DNA from 4 places in the Rouxiella sp. WC2420 genome. Region 1 is predicted to be linked to each of the others. Evidence: predicted binding sites of a transcription regulator. Region 1 holds the regulator's gene; each other region holds the start of a gene.
The links. The regulator Fur, encoded in region 1, represses iron uptake genes when iron is present. The targets are predictions, from matches to a motif close to ATAATAATGAGAACNACTATCAA.
Positions count from the first base shown of each region.

Region 1 (4,835 bases):
CTGGAGGTAAATTGGGTTAGGGTTTATTAACCCGAAATGTGTAACCACTTCATCTGAAAAGGGCATGAGTCGCTTTTCGATGTAACTTCCCTAGTTGTACCGCTACCTATGGCAAAAGAACAACTGGATCGCACGACGCTTGATCTGTTCGCAGACGATCGCCGTCCGGGACGTCCAAAAACAAATCCGCTTTCTCGCGATGAACAGCTTAGGATTAACAAGCGTAATCAGCTTCGCCGTGACAAAAACAACGGTTTACGTCGCGTAGAGCTGAAAATTAATGCCGAAGCTGTAGATGCGCTTAATAAGCTGGCGGAACAACAAAATATCAGTCGTAGCGAACTGATTGAACAGATGCTGCTGTCTCATTTGAACAATCAGGAAAGCTGACCGATTCGGGCGGGTAACTTTAAGGGTTGCCCGCCGTTGCTGTTGTTCATCTTGCACCATCCGCTTGAAACGTTTTCGGTCAGTCCGCATTTATACCCAAACCCGCAACAGAACACACAAAGGCGATAACGCTTGCCAGAATTGCCCGATAAACTATAGGCCAAATTCAAATGACTCGCGCGACGCCCACGAACAAGCAGACTCAAAGAGTCCATTGCAGAACAAGAGGTTAGATAAGCTTATGGCAGTTGTAGGTATCTTCTTTGGTTCCGACACCGGAAACACCGAAAACATCGCAAAAATGATCCAGAAGCAGTTGGGTAAAGATGTTGCTGACGTGCAGGACATCGCCAAAAGCAGCAAAGAAGATCTGGAAAAATACGATATTCTGCTGCTCGGCATCCCGACCTGGTACTACGGTGAAGCACAGTGTGACTGGGACGACTTTTTCCCGACGCTGGAAGAGATAGATTTTGAAGGCAAACTGGTTGCGCTGTTCGGCTGTGGCGACCAGGAAGATTACGCAGAATACTTCTGTGATGCGATGGGTACTGTGCGCGATATCATCGAACCTCGCGGTGCGGTAATTGTCGGCCACTGGCCAACCGAAGGTTACGGTTATGAAGCCTCGAAAGGTATGGCTGATGACACGCACTTTATCGGGCTGGCAATCGACGAAGACCGTCAACCAGAGCTGACCAACGAACGTGTTGATGCCTGGGTTAAGCAAATTTCTGAAGAGTTAAGCCTCGCTGAGATTATCGGTTAATCCCACACAAAGGCTAAGGCCCTGAAACGTTGAGGTTATTCGTGAAAGGGCCAAACTATCACTGAAATTAACAATTTAACTTCTACAAAATTGTAACTTTCAGCCTGATCAAGGTACACTTATTACATCTGTTTTTATCGTTCCGCCCATTTTGGGCTTCGACCTCTTTGGTTATAAACATTTTGGGTTGGGATGATGGTTGTGAACAGCCCACCGTTTTCATTAACGTGAATAGCATAGTGACAGGACTAAATCCGCATGACTGACAACAACACCGCACTGAAGAAAGCCGGCTTAAAAGTCACGCTTCCACGCCTGAAAATTCTGGAAGTGTTGCAAGCTCCGGCAGGACATCACGTCAGTGCGGAAGATTTGTACAAAGAACTGATTGATATGGGCGAAGAGATTGGTCTTGCCACGGTTTACCGTGTTCTGAACCAATTTGACGACGCTGGCATTGTTACCCGTCACAATTTCGAAGGTGGCAAGTCAGTATTTGAGCTGACTCAGCAGCATCACCATGATCATTTAATCTGCCTCGATTGTGGACGCGTCATCGAATTCCGTGATGAATACATCGAAGCTCGTCAGCGTGATATTGCCAAAGCTCATGGTATTAAATTGACTAACCACAGCCTTTATCTTTACGGACATTGCGAAAACGGCAACTGCGTAGAAGATGAAACGCTGCACGGTAAAGGCTGATTCCAGCCCGGACTTTTCTTTAAGGGATAATAGAAAAGCCCGTAAATAAAATGACCGCTGAAAGGCGGTTTTTTTATGGCTGAAATTTGGCAACGAGTACCATAAAAAAACGCAGCCACAATGAGCTGCGTTTTTTATTTTTGAGATACCGGGTTATCAAGCGACTGGCTTGCTTTCCCAGTTGTCACGCAGACCAACAGTGCGGTTAAACACCAAATGCTCGGCGCTGGAGTAAGTGCTGTCGGCGCAGAAGTAACCTTCGCGCTCAAACTGCAGGCTTACACCGGCTTCGGCATTCGCCAGGCCTGGTTCTACAAAACCGTTGGCGATAACCAGAGATTCCGGGTTAATGGTGGTCAGGAAGTCTTCAGCCTGTGCCGGGTTAGCCACGCTGAACAGACGATCGTACAGGCGGAACTCGGCAGGTTTTCCTTCACTGGCAGAAACCCAGTGGATCACACCTTTGACTTTACGGCCATCGGCAGGATCTTTGCTCAGAGTATCAATGTCGTAGCTACAGAAAATCGTCGTCACGTTGCCTTCGGCATCTTTCTCGATACGCTCGGCTTTGATGACATACGCGTTGCGCAGGCGAACTTCTTTGCCCAGCACCAGGCGTTTGTATTGCTTGTTGGCTTCCTCACGGAAATCCGCCTGATCGATAAAGATTTCAGCGGTAAACGGCACTTCACGAGAACCCATTTCTGGCTTGTTCGGGTGATTAGGCATTTTTACCCACTGAACCGCATCGCCGCTAAAGTTCTCAATGATCACTTTAACCGGATTGATTACCGCCATCGCGCGCGGAGCGTTTTCGTTGAGATCGTCACGGATACAAGATTCCAGCGCGGCCATTTCCACGTTGTTATCCTGCTTGGTCACGCCAATACGACGGCAGAACTCACGAATTGACGCTGAAGTGTAACCACGACGGCGCAGGCCAGAAACCGTTGGCATACGCGGGTCATCCCAACCTTCGACAATCTTCTCGGTCACCAGCAGACTCAGCTTGCGCTTGGACATAATGGCGTATTCGAGATTCAGGCGCGAAAATTCGTACTGACGCGGATGACAGGGAATAGTGATGTTATCGAGCACCCAATCGTACAGACGGCGGTTGTCCTGGAATTCCAGAGTACACAGCGAGTGGGTGATCCCTTCCAGCGCATCGGAAATGCAATGGGTGAAATCGTACATCGGATAGATGCACCACTTGGTACCGGTTTGGTGGTGATCGGCAAACTTAATGCGATACAGCACCGGATCGCGCATCACGAAGAACGGCGAAGCCATGTCAATTTTCGCACGCAGGCAGGCGGTGCCTTCGGCAAAATCACCGTTGCGCATTTTGGCGAACAGCTCGAGGTTCTCTTCCACGGTGCGATCGCGATACGGACTATTTTTGCCCGGCGCAGTCAGATTGCCGCGATACTCACGGATCTGCTCAGGAGACAGTTCGTCAACGTAAGCCAGACCTTTCTGGATCAGTTCAACCGCGTAATGATGCAGTTGGTCGAAGTAGTCGGAAGAGTAATGAACCTCGCCGCTCCACTCGAAGCCAAGCCATTGCACGTCTTTTTTGATCGACTCTACAAACTCGATATCTTCTTTTACCGGATTGGTGTCATCAAAACGCAGGTTGCATTGGCCCTGATAGTCTTGTGCGATGCCAAAGTTCAGGCAGATCGATTTTGCGTGGCCAATGTGCAGATAACCATTTGGCTCAGGCGGGAAACGGGTCACGATAGACGCGTGTTTTCCCGATGCCAGATCTTCATCAATAATCTGACGGATAAAATTTGTTGGGCGGGCTTCAGCCTCACTCATTGTTCAATTCCTCTACGCGAACGAAAGCTCGAAAGACTAACCGCATATGTTCCAACAAGCCACGCCGGGAAACAACCCTTAAGTGTTAAAATTGGATTTATTAAAATTATTTTTAGCGTAAATCAGCCAGTACAGCGGCAAAAAAATAAAAAACGGGAAGAGATCGCTCTCTTCCCGCCTTTTTGGCCCGCTAAAAGGGGCAGCTTATTTGGTTTGGATCTCGAACAGTTTGCTTTCGCCCGCGACTACCGAGCCACCCGCTAGCTGAGCCAACCCAGAGAAGTCTTCCATATTGCTGACCACGACCGGGCTTATCATCGAACGGGCATTGCCGTTGAGATAGTCCAGATCCAGCTCAAGAACTGGCTGGCCTGCGCTGACTGTTGCGCCCTCTTCAACCAGGCGAGTAAAGCCCTGACCGTTGAGCGCGACAGTATCAAGACCAATATGGACCACCACTTCTGCACCCGCTTCGGTTTCCATACAGAAAGCGTGATTAGTGTTGAAGATCTTCACCACTACGCCGTTAGCCGGAGCTACCACCGTTTTACCCGTAGGACGGATCGCCAGACCCTCACCCACCGCGCCGCTGGCAAAGGCTTCATCCGGGACTTCAGACAAGACAATGACTTCACCGGTAATTGGAGAAATCAGTGTTTCCAGAGTCACTTTCGGGCCATTTGGCACTGCCTGAGGTTTAAAATCAGTGACTGTTGCCGACGTTGGCGCCTGAGTGGCCGTTGCAGCAATCGGTCCTGAAGTCAGCACGGTGCGCATGGCTCCGGCAATACTTTCTGCGCGAGTACCGACAATCACCTGCACAGTTTGCTTGTTCAAACGAATAACGCCCGACGCGCCAAGCCGCTTGGCCAAAGAATCGTTAACCAGCGACGAGTCTTTAACGTTAAGACGCAGGCGGGTAATACAGGCGTCGATACCTTTAAGGTTGTCAGAACCGCCCAATGCGCCAATGTAGTTCAACGCGAGTTGGTTCATTCCCTCTTCAGTATTGCTGTTACTTTCCTGAATACCCTGATCGGCAAGGTTATCTTCACGCCCCGGGGTTTTCAGATTGAACGCACGAATAATTACGCTGAACAGCACAAAGTAGACAATGAAGAAGATCACGCCGAGCACCAGCAGC
Region 1 is NZ_CP165628.1:4,047,681-4,052,515, forward strand. Features, by position in the region: gene ybfE (LexA regulated protein) at 109-390, shown strand; gene fldA (flavodoxin FldA) at 632-1,159, shown strand; gene fur (ferric iron uptake transcriptional regulator) at 1,418-1,864, shown strand; gene glnS (glutamine--tRNA ligase) at 2,021-3,691, opposite strand; gene nagE (PTS N-acetyl glucosamine transporter subunit IIABC) at 3,896-4,835, opposite strand, start outside.

Region 2 (4,835 bases), 2.0 Mb from region 1:
GTTAACTGCTTATGGTTCAACGTATTTACGAGCGCTGGTTGCAGTCCCTGCGTCAACATCCGCAGCGACCGGCCTATTTAATGATTGCCGATTTGATAGGCGACGGCATCAATACTGGCGAATTTCAGGCTCGTGACCGTCTGCCACCGCTGCGAGATTTAGCCGTCGCGCTGGAACTGAATTACACCACCGTTACACGAGGCTACGCGGAGGCCAAGAAGCGCGGCCTGATTGACTCGCGGCCCGGCATGGGCAGCTTTATTCGCGGTAAAGTTCCCGCAATCCCTTTAAATGGCGGCAGCAGTTACGAAATGACCATGAATTCGCCTATCGAGCCGGAAATGCCCGATATCGCGGAGATGCTCCGTCAGGGAGCAATAAGCCTTTTCACTCAAAACGATCCGTTCCCGCTTCTGCGCTATCAGGATTTTGGCGGCGGCACAGCCGATAAGGACGCGGCAATGCAGTGGCTTGGCAAACGACTGCCGCCGATGAATTCCGATGAAGTGTTGGTGTGTCCGGGCATCCATAGCGCACTGGTAGGATTACTGACTTTATTAGGCCGCAAAGGTGGCAGCATTTGTGTGGGCAATCTGGTTTATCCCGGGCTTAAGGCGATTGCCACTCAACTGGGTGTGCCGCTACACGCGCTCGATTGTGACAATGATGGTCCGACGCCGCGCTCATTTGAAAACCAATGCCAGGCGGGCAACGTCAGCGCGCTGTATCTTAACCCAACCATTCATAATCCAACGACTCTGACTATGCCGCTGCGCCGCCGTGAGTCACTGGCCGATGTTGCCTTGCGTTACAGCATTCCAATTATCGAAGATGATGCTTATGCCGCCCTGCCGCAGCTCACTGCCTCTCAACACCCGATACCCACTTTCGCCGAACTGATCCCCGAGCTGACCTGGTATCTCACCGGGCTGTCGAAATGTTTTGGTGCCGGCCTGCGTATCGCCTACATCAAAGGACCGGGTAAACGTTCGGTTCAGCTATTGGCCGGTGCGCTGCGGGCATTGACGGTGATGTCCAGTCCGATTACCAACGCGCTGGCGACACAATGGATAAGCGACGGCACCGCCGATAAGGTACTACAGTTGATTCGCAGCGAGGCACAGGTCCGCCAACGTCTGGCCGCCCAACATTTGCATAAATTCAGCTATCGAGCCGATGCCGACGGTTTTCATCTTTGGCTGATCCTGCCCAGACAGTACGGCTGGAACCCGTCTGACGTGGCAGTGAAATTGCGCGAACAGGGTGTTAGCGCGGTATCCAGCGCCGCCTTTAGCACCGACAACAATCCGCCCGATGCTCTGCGATTATGTTTAGGCGGCAGCAACAGCCGCATTCTCTGCGAGGAGAACCTGATCGTGGTAGCCGATATGCTGGAATATCCGGCGCATTTTTCCAGCGTAGCGTTATAGATTGAAAACAATTCAACGGCTTCAATATATTGATTTAAAGGGTGACTTTTAGAAAAAAATAAATTTTATGCTAATTGCGTTTCACCCTGCCTCTGCGCCAGCTCAAAACACTGCACCACGGCGTGCTGTCGAATCAGCTCGGCCAACTCAGGGGAATGGCTGGTTATCCACAGCTGGCTGTAGCGGCTAGTTTCCGCCAGCAGCATCGCCAGCGCCGGGATCAAGTCCGGGTGCAGGCTGTTTTCAGGTTCATTGAATGCCATAAAAGAAGGCGGCCGAGGGCTAAGTATCGCAACGGCCAGACAGACAAATCGCAGCGTGCCGTCTGAAAGCTCGCTAGCCTCCAGCGGGCGGTAAATGCCTTCGCGCTGCATCATCATCTGAAAACGCCCCAACGAAGCATCGACCAGGCGGCTCGAAGGGCGACGCTGGTGCCCTGTCATCCACAGCGATTCGGCTTTCACCCAAGGATCAAGAGTGAAAATACTACTTCCTGGTCCAGGAGAATTTTCAAATCCCACCTGCAATTCATAATCAAAATCTTCCAGCGTAGCAGACAAATTCATCCGACTCTCACCGCTACGTTTTTTCCCGGCCCACAGCGTTTTCTGAATCCCGCCCTCTTCGGCAAGCACCGCTGCAAGCTGACCCTGTGACGCCTCATGCAATAACTTTACGGCTTTATAAAGATTGGATTTCCCGCAGCCGTTAGGCCCGCAAATGACGTTTAACTGCCCCAGTTCCAGCTCGATGTTGCGGATCGAGCGATACCCATTTATTCGCAGCTGTCTGACAAACATAGTGATCCCTATGAATATAATGTTAACCCAAAGATGTAAATAATAATGATAGTCTTTATCATTTGGTTTATCATGCTCACGCTTTTACGTAGCAATACTGACATGGCCGCAAGATCCTGTGCATTGATTGCAACGCAAAAAGTGACGATTAAAACAAAATTTTTATAGGGAATTCAGATGACGATGTTGGCTTTTCCTTTTAAACGATCTTCAATCCTTTGCGCGATGGCAATCTTTCTCCCCCTGTCAGCTTTTGCCGACGATACGGTAGTGGTTACGGCTAAACCGGCGGACAACGCTGAAGCGCCAACACAAGGCTACACGGCTAAGACCAGCAGGGCGGCGACCAAAACCGACACGCCGCTTATCACCACCGGGCAATCGGTTTCTGTTATCACCCGTCAACAAATGGATGACCAGAACGCGACCACGGTTAACTCGGCATTGAACTACACGCCTGGCGTCTTCACTAACTTCGCAGGCGGCGCGACCCGCTATGACACGGTTTCCCTGCGCGGTTTCCACGGCGGTGATGTCGATAACGTGTTCCTCGACGGCCTGCGTTTGGCCACCGACGGCGGCAGCTATAATGCTATTCAGGTCGATCCGTGGTTCCTTGAGCGAATCGATGTCGTCAAAGGCCCGTCTTCCGCGCTTTACGGCCAAAGCGTGCCGGGTGGACTGGTCATGGAAACCAGCAAGCGACCGCAGTTTGCCAGCGAAGGTCACGTGCAGCTTTCCGGCGGTAATTTCAATACCAAAGGCGGCGCATTCGACTACACCGGCGCAATCAACGACCAGTGGGCTTACCGAATTACCGGCATGACTCGCTCCAGCGACACTCAATACGATCACACGCGCGAAGAACGCTATGCCATTTCGCCACAGCTGCTTTGGCAGCCGGATGAAAACACCTCGCTGCTGTTACGCGCTTACCTGCAAAAAGATCCTTCCGGCGGTTATCACTCGGCAGTGCCGGCAGACGGAAGTATTTATGGCGATAAACTGAGCCGCGGCTTCTTTGATGGCGATACCAACCACAACGTCTTCAAGCGCTGGGAGCAAATCTACAGCTACGAGTTCCAACACAGCTTCAACAATGTTTGGTCTTTCCGCCAAAATGCCAACTATACCCACTCCAATACCGAGCTTGAGCAAGTGTATCAAGCGGGATGGAATGCCGATCGCAGTCTGATGAGCCGTTATTACTCTGGCGAGCAGTCTTCACTGAACTCATTTGCGATTGATAACCAGCTGGAGGCGGATTTCGCCACTGCGGCGTTGCAGCATAAAGTGGTGCTGGGCTTTGATTTCCAGCATTACGTAAACAATCTTAAAGATCAGGGCGGTTACGCCAGCGACCTCAACCCGTATACCGGTATTTCTGGCATCAACGGCGAAGACAATATCGATCTTTACAGCAATACCGTCGGCAAGCGTCAATATCGCCAGGCAGGCGTTTATTTGCAGGACGATATGAGCTGGAACAAGTGGCATTCAACGCTGTCTGGCCGTTATGACGATTTAAAAATCAAAAGCAGTCAGTATGAAAGCATCTACGGCGTTCAAACCGACAGCGAACGCGAAGCCCGGCATTTCAGTGGCCGCGCTTCTCTGCTCTACGCCTTTGATAACGGAATTTCGCCTTACATCAGCTACAGCTCGGCGATTACCCCTTCTGCACTGGCAGGTCAAGATGGCACGCTGTTGAAGCCGATGACCAGCAAGCAGTATGAAGCCGGTATCAAGTACCAGCCGGTCGGCACCAGCAATCTCTTTACCGCGGCAATCTATGATCTGACGCAGAACCATGTGGGTAACCGCGTGGTCGTGGGCAGCTATTATGTGCCAGCCGGTAAGGTTCATTCGAAAGGGCTAGAGCTTGAGGCGCGTACCAACGTTACCGATCGTCTGAGTGTCATCGCGGGATATACTTATAGCCACGTGAGATCAAAAGACACCACAGACGGCACCGATGGCAATACGCCATACGTATCACCAAACCAGATGGCATCACTGTGGGCAGAATACCGCGCTAACTTCGGTGTCAATTTTGGAGGCGGTGTACGTTACATCGGCAAACAGTGGGCGGATAATGAAGATACCCAGCGTATTTCTGCAGCCACGCTGATAGACGCCTCTGTGCGCGTGAATCTGGCCGCGTTTAACCCATCGCTGAAAGGCGCTTACGTTCAGCTTAACGCCAATAACCTGGCCAACAAAAAGTATGTTGCGGCCTGTTACGGCACCAGTTATTGCTACTGGGGTCAGGAGCGTACCGTGGTTGCCACCGTCGGTTACGACTTCTAATCCCCTCAGCCGCTTGCGTGTCCCTGCCTTTGGGAACAACACCACGCAAGCGGCATTTTCCCTCCTCATCGTCTATCCTTAAAAACGCTAAAAGGTAAACTTCACCTGTTTATTGAGAAAGTTTTGGCCTGTTTGAAATATTTCTTTATAATTAGCGGCCCTGAAAAGTGATTGGTTACACATCTTGATTCACCTTCAAGCCACTGTGTACATACAATATAAGGGTCATCCCGGTTAGCATGATGCCGGGTAAAATCCCATAAACTAGTGCCTGTGTGGCAAGAATAACCATAGA
Region 2 is NZ_CP165628.1:2,095,202-2,100,036, reverse strand. Features, by position in the region: gene AB3G37_RS09710 (PLP-dependent aminotransferase family protein) at 12-1,430, shown strand; gene AB3G37_RS09705 (AAA family ATPase) at 1,496-2,230, opposite strand; gene AB3G37_RS09700 (TonB-dependent siderophore receptor) at 2,408-4,540, shown strand.
Region 2: AB3G37_RS09700 (TonB-dependent siderophore receptor) is a predicted target of Fur. The motif match lies at 2,270-2,292, and genes of this name have one in related genera.

Region 3 (4,835 bases), 1.6 Mb from region 1:
TGCTATCGGGGCTGGTGGTGTGGAAATCAGTACAGTTTCCTCTGCTACGTACGCTAATGGGCGGTTTTGATGCAGCCCGTTATGTGCACTTTTTTGCGATGTCGGCGATGGTAGGTTTTGTCGTTGTGCATTTGATTATGGTGTTGATGGTTCCGAAAACACTGCTCGCCATGCTTCGTGGACGTTGAGGCTTTCGACATGAAAAAAGACAGCAAAATCATCATTCCTGGAACCGATGCTCAAGATATTTTGCAGCAGGCGCAGGCTCTGATTGCCCGTAGACTTGATTCCTCCTCCCGTCGCCAGTTTTTGCGCCAAGGGCTGACATTGGGTGGCATGGTGATGCTGACCGGTTGCGACATCAGCGATAATCAGAGTGTTGAAAAAGCGCTGGTTTCTATTTCTGGATTCAACGATAGGGTACAGGCATGGCTGTTTGGGGCAAATCGTCTGGCACCAGAATATACAGAATTGATGATCACCCGGCCGTTTCCTTTTAACGCGTTCTATGGTGAAGAGGATGCACCCGAAGTTGACGGACAAACTTATCGCCTGCATTTAGCGGGAAAAGTATTGGATAAATCTAGCTGGTCGCTGCCGCAGCTGTATCAGATGGCGCAGGTTAGCCAAATCACGCGGCATATCTGTGTTGAAGGCTGGAGCGCAATCGGTAAGTGGGGAGGCATCCCTTTTTCACAATTTTTAAAGCTTGTGGGGGCGGATCTCAGCGCCAAATATGTAAGTTTTAAATGTGCTGACGACTATTACACCAGCATCGATATGGCAACCGCGCTACATCCGCAGACCCTACTGGCGCTGACCTATGATGGGCAAATTTTGCCACGCAAGTATGGTTTTCCGATGAAGCTTAGAATGCCGACCAAGCTCGGTTACAAGAATCCTAAACATATCAAACTGATTGAAATCACCAATGCCTATCCCGGCGGTTATTGGGAAGACCAAGGTTACAACTGGTTTGGTGGAAGTTAATTACAAACGACAACGACCCTGCACACATCGTGCATCTTCTTATAATAACGAGGAATTACCATGAAAAAGTTAATCGCTGTAATGATCTCTTCAACGCTGATGCTGGGTATGATGGGCGCACATGCCGAAGATACCATGAAGAAACCAATGGCCAAAAAAGACACCATGGGGATGTCTAAAGACAGCATGTCAAAAACCGACACCAAAATGTCAAAAGACCACATGTCAAAAGACAGCATGGCCAAAGACAAAATGAAGAAAGACGAAATGATGAAGAAAAAATCGGCCATGAGCCAATAAGCTTTATCCCCCTGCGACTCTGGACCCTTAAAGTTCAGAGTCGTCTTCTGTTCTAATCAAAAGCGAATAAGCGTCACTATTTTGCCGTCAAGATAGTGCCATTGGCCGTTAAAAGTCATGCCGGCTGGAAGTGTGGCCGTCAAAGGTTGCGCCAGCTGTAAAGTAAAACGTTGGGTCTGCGGGGAGAGCATGGTGATGTGCGCCGTAGAAAATTCAAAGTATTCTCCTACGTGGCGGAACAGCGCTTTAAACAAACTCTCTTTGGCCGAGAAGATAATCGTCAATGCCTCTTCTACTGAAAGGGTCGCCTGGCGCAGCAGTCCATATTCTTCACGCTGTATCACCCCATCGATTACTTCTTCGGTTTGTTTAGAAGAAAGCACTGATTCAATATCAATTCCTAATCCGCAAAGCCGCCCCGAATCTTTCGCCACCGCCGCCAATGCCAGATTCGCGGTGTGGCTAATCGAACCTATTATTCCCTCCGGCCACAGCGGCTGGCGATGCGACCCCACGGCCAGCAGCCGAGCCTCACAGTTAAGTCCGCGCAAGGCTTCCCGGGCGGCCAACCGGCCCGCGAGATGCTCGGCTTTACGCTGAGGCACGGCGCGAACCAATGTCTGATAATGAGGCAAAATCAGTAAATCCTCAGACTCCAGCGTATTGACATCGTAATGGGTGACGATAATGCGCTGTGTCACAGTCGGTAATGTCAGGTCGATAAAAGAGAATCTCGTTTTCATGGATAAATGGAAAAGTCGGCCCTGTTTGTAGGGTTTTCACTCTATTGCAAATGAAAATAATTATCAATACACTTATTTGCCACCTCGTTGAGGTTATAAACGCTTAAAGAAGTTAACCACTTCAAGGCATAGCCAGCCTTAGTTAATCACTATGTAGCCACAATAAGAGAAAGTGTTTTGAAACCAGATTGTTTAGACACACTGTCCCTCTCAGCGAGCCATACGCTGTTAAACAGTAAGCACGCAGGAAGCAACGGATGGTGGCTTGAAGTCGCCCGTAGGGGTACACCGTGGGTTGAATCTTCAGGCAAAGGGCGGTGCAAGGTCACCTTTTTTTGGCGTGATCCTCACGGCAGCGAGTTCACCTCCGCATATCAACGGGTCTGGATCAACATTAACTGCCTGACCGACCACCATCAGTCTTCGCCGCCGCAAAGTTTGCAGCGCCTGAATGGCACTGATGTCTGGTATTGGCAAATTGAACTTAAATCAGACTGGCGCGGCAGCTACAGTTTTATTCCCAGCGAAGAGAGTCAACCTTTCACCACACAGGCCGACGATGCCTTTGGGCAGATGTTTGCCGTGCGCAGCTGGTGGCGCAGCAATTTCGCCAACGCCAGTCATGATTTGCTTAACCCCACCCGCAGCTGGACAGGGGCGAAAGGCCATGCTCTGTCCGGCGTCAGTTTGCCAGATGCTCCTGCGCAACCGGCTTGGCGTGATTATGACAGCTATGGCACCTCCAGCGGGCGCTGCGTGCCTGCGCCACCGGCAAAACTCCAGCGTTTTTCCTGGAACAGCGCGCGTTTAGGCAACCAGCGTGACGTGTGGATTTATACCACCGGCGACGGCGTTGAGCTGTCATCCCGTCCGCTGGCTATCTTGCTTGATGGGCAATTCTGGTCACAAAAAATGCCTCTTTGGGAACCGCTGCTGCAACAAACGGCGCAGGGCAACTTGCCGCAGGCCGTATATGTGTTGATTGAAGTGATTGATAGCCAGCATCGCAGCCAGGAGCTGACCTGTAATCCCGAATTCTGGTTGGCGGTGCAGCAAGAGTTGCTGCCCGAAGTGGCGAAACTGGCACCGCACAGCGATAACGCCGCAAAAACCGTAGTTGCCGGGCAAAGTTTTGGTGGCCTGTCTTCACTTTATGCAGGCCTCAACTGGCCGCAGCGTTTCGGCTGCGTATTGTCGCAGTCGGGATCGTTTTGGTGGCCGCGTCGCGATATGTTGCAGCTGGAAGAGATCCCCGAAGATGCTTGTTGGCTGCCAAAGCAAATAGAAAAGGGATTGGGCCGTGAAAGTGCGCTGCGAATCTTCATGCAGGCCGGTCGCCACGAAAGGCTGATCCACCGGGTTAATGACAACCTGGCCGTAATGCTCGGTGATTCTCGACATAGCTTGCAATATCAGGTCGTTGAAGGTGGACACGACGCTTTGTGCTGGCGCGGGGGTTTGCTCGATGGACTGCAGGCGCTGTGGGCCGATGAATTCACCTCACCATCTTATTTCTTGGCAGGAGCCGATGATGGAAAAGCTTAACCCTTTCGATGACGAACAGCAGCGCAGCCTGATACTGCAAAATGACCAGCAACAATACAGCCTGTGGCCCGATTTCAGCACGGTGCCGCCGGGGTGGCAGCCGGTTTTCGGCCCTGCCGAGCGCGCCGATTGTATTGCCTGGCTGGAAAGCCATTGGCGGGACATGCGGCCAACCGCGCAGCGCGCCGCTTCATAATTGCGCCATAGCCGCCGAAGGATACGGCAGAGGCTAATCATCCTCGGCACAGAGTTTATTTTTCAGGAGTATCAGGGTGCAAGACATCACTTCAAAGCTACAAATATCGCAGCCGCAGAGCTTAAAATCGCGGACTTCACAAGATACTTCCTCCCGCCGCGATGCCATGCCGCTGGTGGCCGCACAGCCGGGCATTTGGGTTGCCGATCAGCTTTCTCCCCACGATAACGCCTATGCAGTGGCCCACTATATTGAACTTGTCGGCGAGATTGACCGTGAAATTCTGCTGCAAGCTATCGCTCAGGGACTGTCCGAAGCCGATACTTTGCGTATGCGCTTTGAAGAGCACGACGGAGTGCCGATGCAGTGGTATGACCGCGCCACCGCGATCCCGGCGGTGGAGTGTGTCGATCTTTGCGATCGCGCCTCGTTGAATATCTCCGCTCAGCCTGATCGACAAAGTCAGAGTCAGGATCACGCCGCGCTGGCGTTAATGCATGAGGATCTTAATGGCCAGTTACGCGTTGCCGATGGCGGGCCGCTGTTGCGTCATATTCTGATCCGCGTCGCGCAAAACCGCTGGTTTTGGTATCAGCGTTATCATCACGTTATCGTCGATGCGTTCAGCTTTAACGCCATCACACGCCGAATTGCCCACCTTTATACCGCCCTTTGCCAGCAAACCATGCCGGAACCAGCATCTTTCGTGGCGTTTCGCGACGTGGTTGAAGAGTATCAGCGGTACGAACAATCCGCCGCCTGCCAGCGAGATAAACAGTTTTGGCTGGAGAAAGCGCGCCAGTCGCCGCCAGCGGCCAGCCTTAGTCCGCTTCCGTTAGCGGGGCAGACGCCAACTACGCATATTTTCCGTCTGTCACAGAGCTGCGATCGCCAACAGTTTGCCCAGTTGATTGTGGCCGGAGAGGCGCACAAGTTGACGCCTGCCGATATGGCGCTGGGACTGGTTGCGCTGTGGGTGTCCCGTTTGAGCGGGCAAAGTGCATTTACTGCCGGATTTATCTTTATGCGCCGAATGGGTTCTGTCGCGCTTTGTGCCACGG
Region 3 is NZ_CP165628.1:420,358-425,192, forward strand. Features, by position in the region: gene AB3G37_RS02070 (cytochrome b/b6 domain-containing protein) at 1-188, shown strand, start outside; gene AB3G37_RS02075 (molybdopterin-dependent oxidoreductase) at 199-990, shown strand; gene AB3G37_RS02080 (pentapeptide MXKDX repeat protein) at 1,051-1,290, shown strand; gene AB3G37_RS02085 (4'-phosphopantetheinyl transferase) at 1,347-2,033, opposite strand; gene fes (enterochelin esterase) at 2,211-3,578, shown strand; gene AB3G37_RS02095 (MbtH family protein) at 3,565-3,774, shown strand; gene AB3G37_RS02100 (enterobactin synthase subunit F) at 3,941-4,835, shown strand, end outside.
Region 3: fes (enterochelin esterase) is a predicted target of Fur. The motif match lies at 2,078-2,100, and genes of this name have one in related genera.

Region 4 (4,835 bases), 460 kb from region 1:
CAATAGATTCAGAAACGTAGAGGATTTTCAGACCTTTCTTCTGGACGAGGTGAAAGGTGAGGCACAGAGTAAGCGCCAGTTTTACACAGCCCTTATTTTAGAATTTAAATTTTTATAACCGCAGTAAATAGCATCCGGCATTTTTTTATAAGTCGGGTCTGATGGAGATTAAGTATGTCTGGCGATGATCGCGAGCCGATTGGCCGAAAAGGCAAACCGTCACCCCCCAAGCCCAAACGTGGGCGTCCTGCGCGTCGTAACCGCGACGAAGACGAAGATACACGCTACGTCTATCAGGGCGATGATGAGCAAGAAGATGATGACGTTAGAAGCAATGCAGCACCTCAGGAGTCGCGCATGACCCGTAAGACCGCCGCATCAGGGAAGGCTGGCAAGGCAGGAAACAGCAAAAAGCCGCGTAAAAGACGCCGCTGGCTGGGACTGCTGATTAAATTATTCGTTATATTTGTGGTATTGATGGCCGCCTACGGCGTGTACCTGGATTCCGAAATCCGCAGCCGCATTGATGGCAAAGTCTGGCAATTGCCTGCCGCCGTTTATGGACGCATGGTAACGCTGGAGCCAGGTTCGCCTTATACCGAAAAAGAGATGATCAACCTGCTTGAGGGTACCCAGTACCGTCAGGTGACGCGCATTACGCGCCCGGGTGAGTTCAGCGTTAAAGGTGGAAACATCGACCTGCTGCGCCGTCCGTTTGACTTCCCGGACGGTAAAGAAGGGCAAATCAACGCCAGGCTGATTTTCAAAGGCAATCAGCTTTCTGAAATCAAAAACATGGATAACAATCGCGATTTCGGGATTTTCCGTCTCGATCCGCGTCTGATAACCATGCTGCAATCGCCAAACGGTGAGCAGCGCCTGTTTGTGCCACGCGCCGGGTTCCCGGATCTGCTGGTACAGACCTTGATAGCCACTGAAGACCGCCATTTCTATGAACATGACGGTATCAGCCCGTATTCTATCGGTCGCGCTTTCCTGGCGAATATCACTGCCGGACATGCGGTGCAGGGCGGCAGTACGCTGACCCAGCAGCTGGTTAAAAACCTGTTTTTGACCAATCAGCGCACCCTGTGGCGTAAAGCTCGCGAAGCCTACATGGCAGTGTTGATGGACGGTCGCTACAGCAAAGACCGTATCCTTGAGCTCTATCTGAACGAAGTTTATCTCGGCCAGAGCGGTTCCGATCAGATTCGCGGCTTCCCGTTGGCGAGCCTGTACTACTTTGGTCGTCCGGTGGATGAGCTGAGCCTCGACCAGCAAGCTCTGCTGGTCGGTATGGTCAAAGGTGCGTCGCTGTATAACCCATGGCGTAATCCGACGCTGGCGTTGCAACGTCGCAACCTGGTTCTGCGTCTGTTGCAAGAGCAGGGTATTATCGACAAAGAGCTGTATGACATGCTCAGTGCGCGTCCGCTCGGCGTGCAGCCAAAAGGTGGGGTGATTTCTCCTCAGCCAGCATTTATGCAGATGGTCCGTCAGGAGCTACAGCAAAAGCTGGGCGACAAGATTACCGGCATGTCAGGGGTGAAAATTTTCACCACGCTGGACCCAATAGCGCAAGACGGTGCCGAGAAAGCGGTGGAAGAGGGCGTTCCTCTGTTGCGTAAGCGCAGTGGATTCAACGACATCGAAACTGCAATGGTAATCGTTGACCGCTACACCGGTGAAGTCCGCGCCATGGTAGGGGGTGCCGAAACCCAGTTTGCTGGCTTTAACCGTGCGATGCAGGCTCGTCGTCAGGTCGGCTCGTTGGCCAAGCCTGCGACTTATCTGACCGCGTTGAGCGATCCGAATAAATATCGTCTGAATACCGTGTTGGCTGACCAACCGCTGACCATCAAATTGTCGAACGGCCAGACCTGGTCACCGCACAATGATGATAATCAGTTCCGTGGTCAGGTACTGCTGGTTGATGCGCTGGCGCGTTCTATGAACGTTCCGACCGTTAATCTCGGGATGGCTGTCGGGTTGGATAACATAACCAAGACGCTGATTAATCTCGGTATTCCTAAAGAGTCTCTGAGTCAGACGCCATCAATGCTGCTGGGTGCGATTGCCCTGACGCCGATGGAAGTTGCGCAGGAGTATCAGACTATTGCCAGCGGCGGCAACAAGGCACCGTTGTCTGCAGTTCGCTCGGTTATCGCTGAAGATGGCACGGTGCTGTATCAGAGCTATCCGCAGGCAGAGCGAGTTGTTCCGTCGGAAGCGGCTTATCTGACCATGTATGCCATGCAACAGGTTGTTTCTGAAGGGACCTCGCGCGCGCTGGCGGTGAAATATCCTAAATTGCATCTGGCGGCGAAAACCGGTACTTCCAACGAACTGCGTGATAGCTGGTTCGCAGGTATCGACGGCAACCAGGTCGCGATTACCTGGGTCGGGCGTGACAATAACCAGCCTTCCAAACTTTGGGGTGCAACCGGTGCATTGCAGCTCTACAGCCGCTATCTGGGTAATATCACGCCAACGCCATTGGATCTGCAAGTTCCCGACGACGTCAGCATGATGAATATTGACTCCAGCGGAAACTTTATCTGTAACGGTGGCGGCGGCCTATTGACCGGCGGCGGGCTGCGCACTATTCCTGTATGGACAGACAATGCCCAGCAGCTATGTCAGGCTTCTCAGGCGGCGGCTTATCAGCAGCAACAACAACAGCAACTTTTGCAGCAGCAACAGCAGCAACAGATGCCGGGACAACCGCAGCAGCAGCCTCAGCAAGACCAGCAGAAAGAAAGCAATGGCGTAGCAGGTTGGATAAAAGACATGTTCGGCTCAAAATAGTGCTGACACTGTTATTTTTCACCATGTCATAAGCATAATTAGTCTTATACAGAGAGCGCGATGAAAATCGCGCTTTTTTTTCGCCTGAACCCAGCCCTTTAATTATCAGCTTTCTGTCAGTTTATTGACCACAAACAAAGCATGGATAACGTTATTTGTCTTGGCTATGGATAAAAGTAAATGCTCTTGCAGTTTCCTTACGCTTACGCATATCATGCGATCGTTATAATAATAATAATCGTTTCCATTCCCATTCAAATTTCTCCAGAGATAAACCAATGGCTCAAATGCGTACTGCATCTGTGAAAAACTGCTCAACTAAAATTATTCCAAATAGATCAGAGATTTTTATTCCCAACAAACTCGCATTAACCGTGGCTGCAGCCATGGCCAGCTTTGTTTTTCAAGCCTCTGCGGTTACAGCGGCCATCAGTGCGCCAAAAAATGACACGATTACCGTCGTCGGTGATGCTGCTAACAACGTGGCACAAGAATCAGCCTGGGGCCCGGCAGCGACTATCGTCGCCAAACATAGCGCCAGCGGCACCAAAACCGATACGCCGATTGTGAAAACACCGCAGTCTATCTCCGTGGTTACTCGCGAAGAGATGGACATGCGTCAGCCGAAAACGGTTAAAGAAGCTCTGAATTATGCGCCGGGTATTTTTGCCAACCGTGGCAGCTCAAACACGATTGATGCGGTCGAAATCCGTGGGTTCACCTCAGTCAATACCAACCAGTATCTGGACGGCATCAAGTTACAGGGCGACAACTACTCTGAAGTGTCGATGGACCCTTACATGCTGGAGCGTGTGGAGCTGCTGCGTGGGCCATCATCAGTGTTGTACGGCAAGAGCAATCCAGGTGGCGTTATCACTATGGTCAGCAAGCGTCCAACCACCGAGCCGTTGCATGAAATTCAGTTTAAAATGGGCACCGACAACCTTTATGAGACCGGTTTTGACTTCAGCGATGCGATTGATGATGCGGGGGTTTATTCTTACCGCCTGACCGGCGTGGCGCACAGCCAGGACACTCAACAGCAAATGTCGAAGGAAAAACGTTATTCCATCGCGCCTTCATTTAGCTGGCGTCCTGATGATAAAACCAACTTTACCTTCCTGAGCAATTTCCAGAACGATCCTTACCTTGGATTCTATGGCTGGCTGCCGCGTCAGGGAACGGTTGTGCCGTATTACGATGCGGCGGGCAATGCGCACAAACTGCCAACCGATTTCAACGACGGCGAAGCAGACAACAAAATGTCACGTAACCAGAAAATGATCGGCTACAGCTTCGATCACCAATTCAACGATACCTGGACCGTGCGGCAAAATCTGCGTTATACCAAACTGCAAACGCAATACATTGGTTTCTATGGCAATGGTTACACTGCCCCGGCAACGTTGAATCGCGCTTACGTGCAGTCCAATGAAAATCTGAGCAACTTTGACGTAGATACCCAAGTACAGGCCAAGTTTGCTACCGGTGCGGTTGATCACACTCTGCTGATGGGTGTCGATTATATGCGCATGCGTAATGACATTGATGCAGACTACGGTACAGCCTCCAACCTGAATCTGCTGGCTCCGCAATATGGCAATGACAAGACTGCTCTTTATTACGCCTACCATATTCTGAATCGTCAGGAGCAGACGGGTTTCTATGCGCAAGATCAGGCGGAATGGAATCACTGGATCCTGACTGCGGGCGGTCGCTATGACATTGCAAAAACCTCAACGCTCACTCGCAGCACCGAAACAACCGCCTCGATAACCGACCACAAATTTACCTGGCGCGGTGGTTTGAATTACCTGTTCGACAACGGCATATCTCCGTACTTTAGCTACAGTCAGTCGTTTGAACCAACATCCGGTTCAACCTCTGGTGGACAGCCATTCAAACCGTCCGTTGGCAAGCAATACGAAGCCGGTCTGAAATATATCCCTAACGATCGTCCCATCAGCATTACGGCGGCGGTTTATCAGCTGACAAAAGACAATAATCTGACGGCTGATCCTACTAAT
Region 4 is NZ_CP165628.1:4,505,012-4,509,846, reverse strand. Features, by position in the region: gene mrcB (bifunctional glycosyl transferase/transpeptidase) at 175-2,808, shown strand; gene fhuA (ferrichrome porin FhuA) at 3,195-4,835, shown strand, end outside.
Region 4: fhuA (ferrichrome porin FhuA) is a predicted target of Fur. The motif match lies at 3,034-3,056, and genes of this name have one in related genera.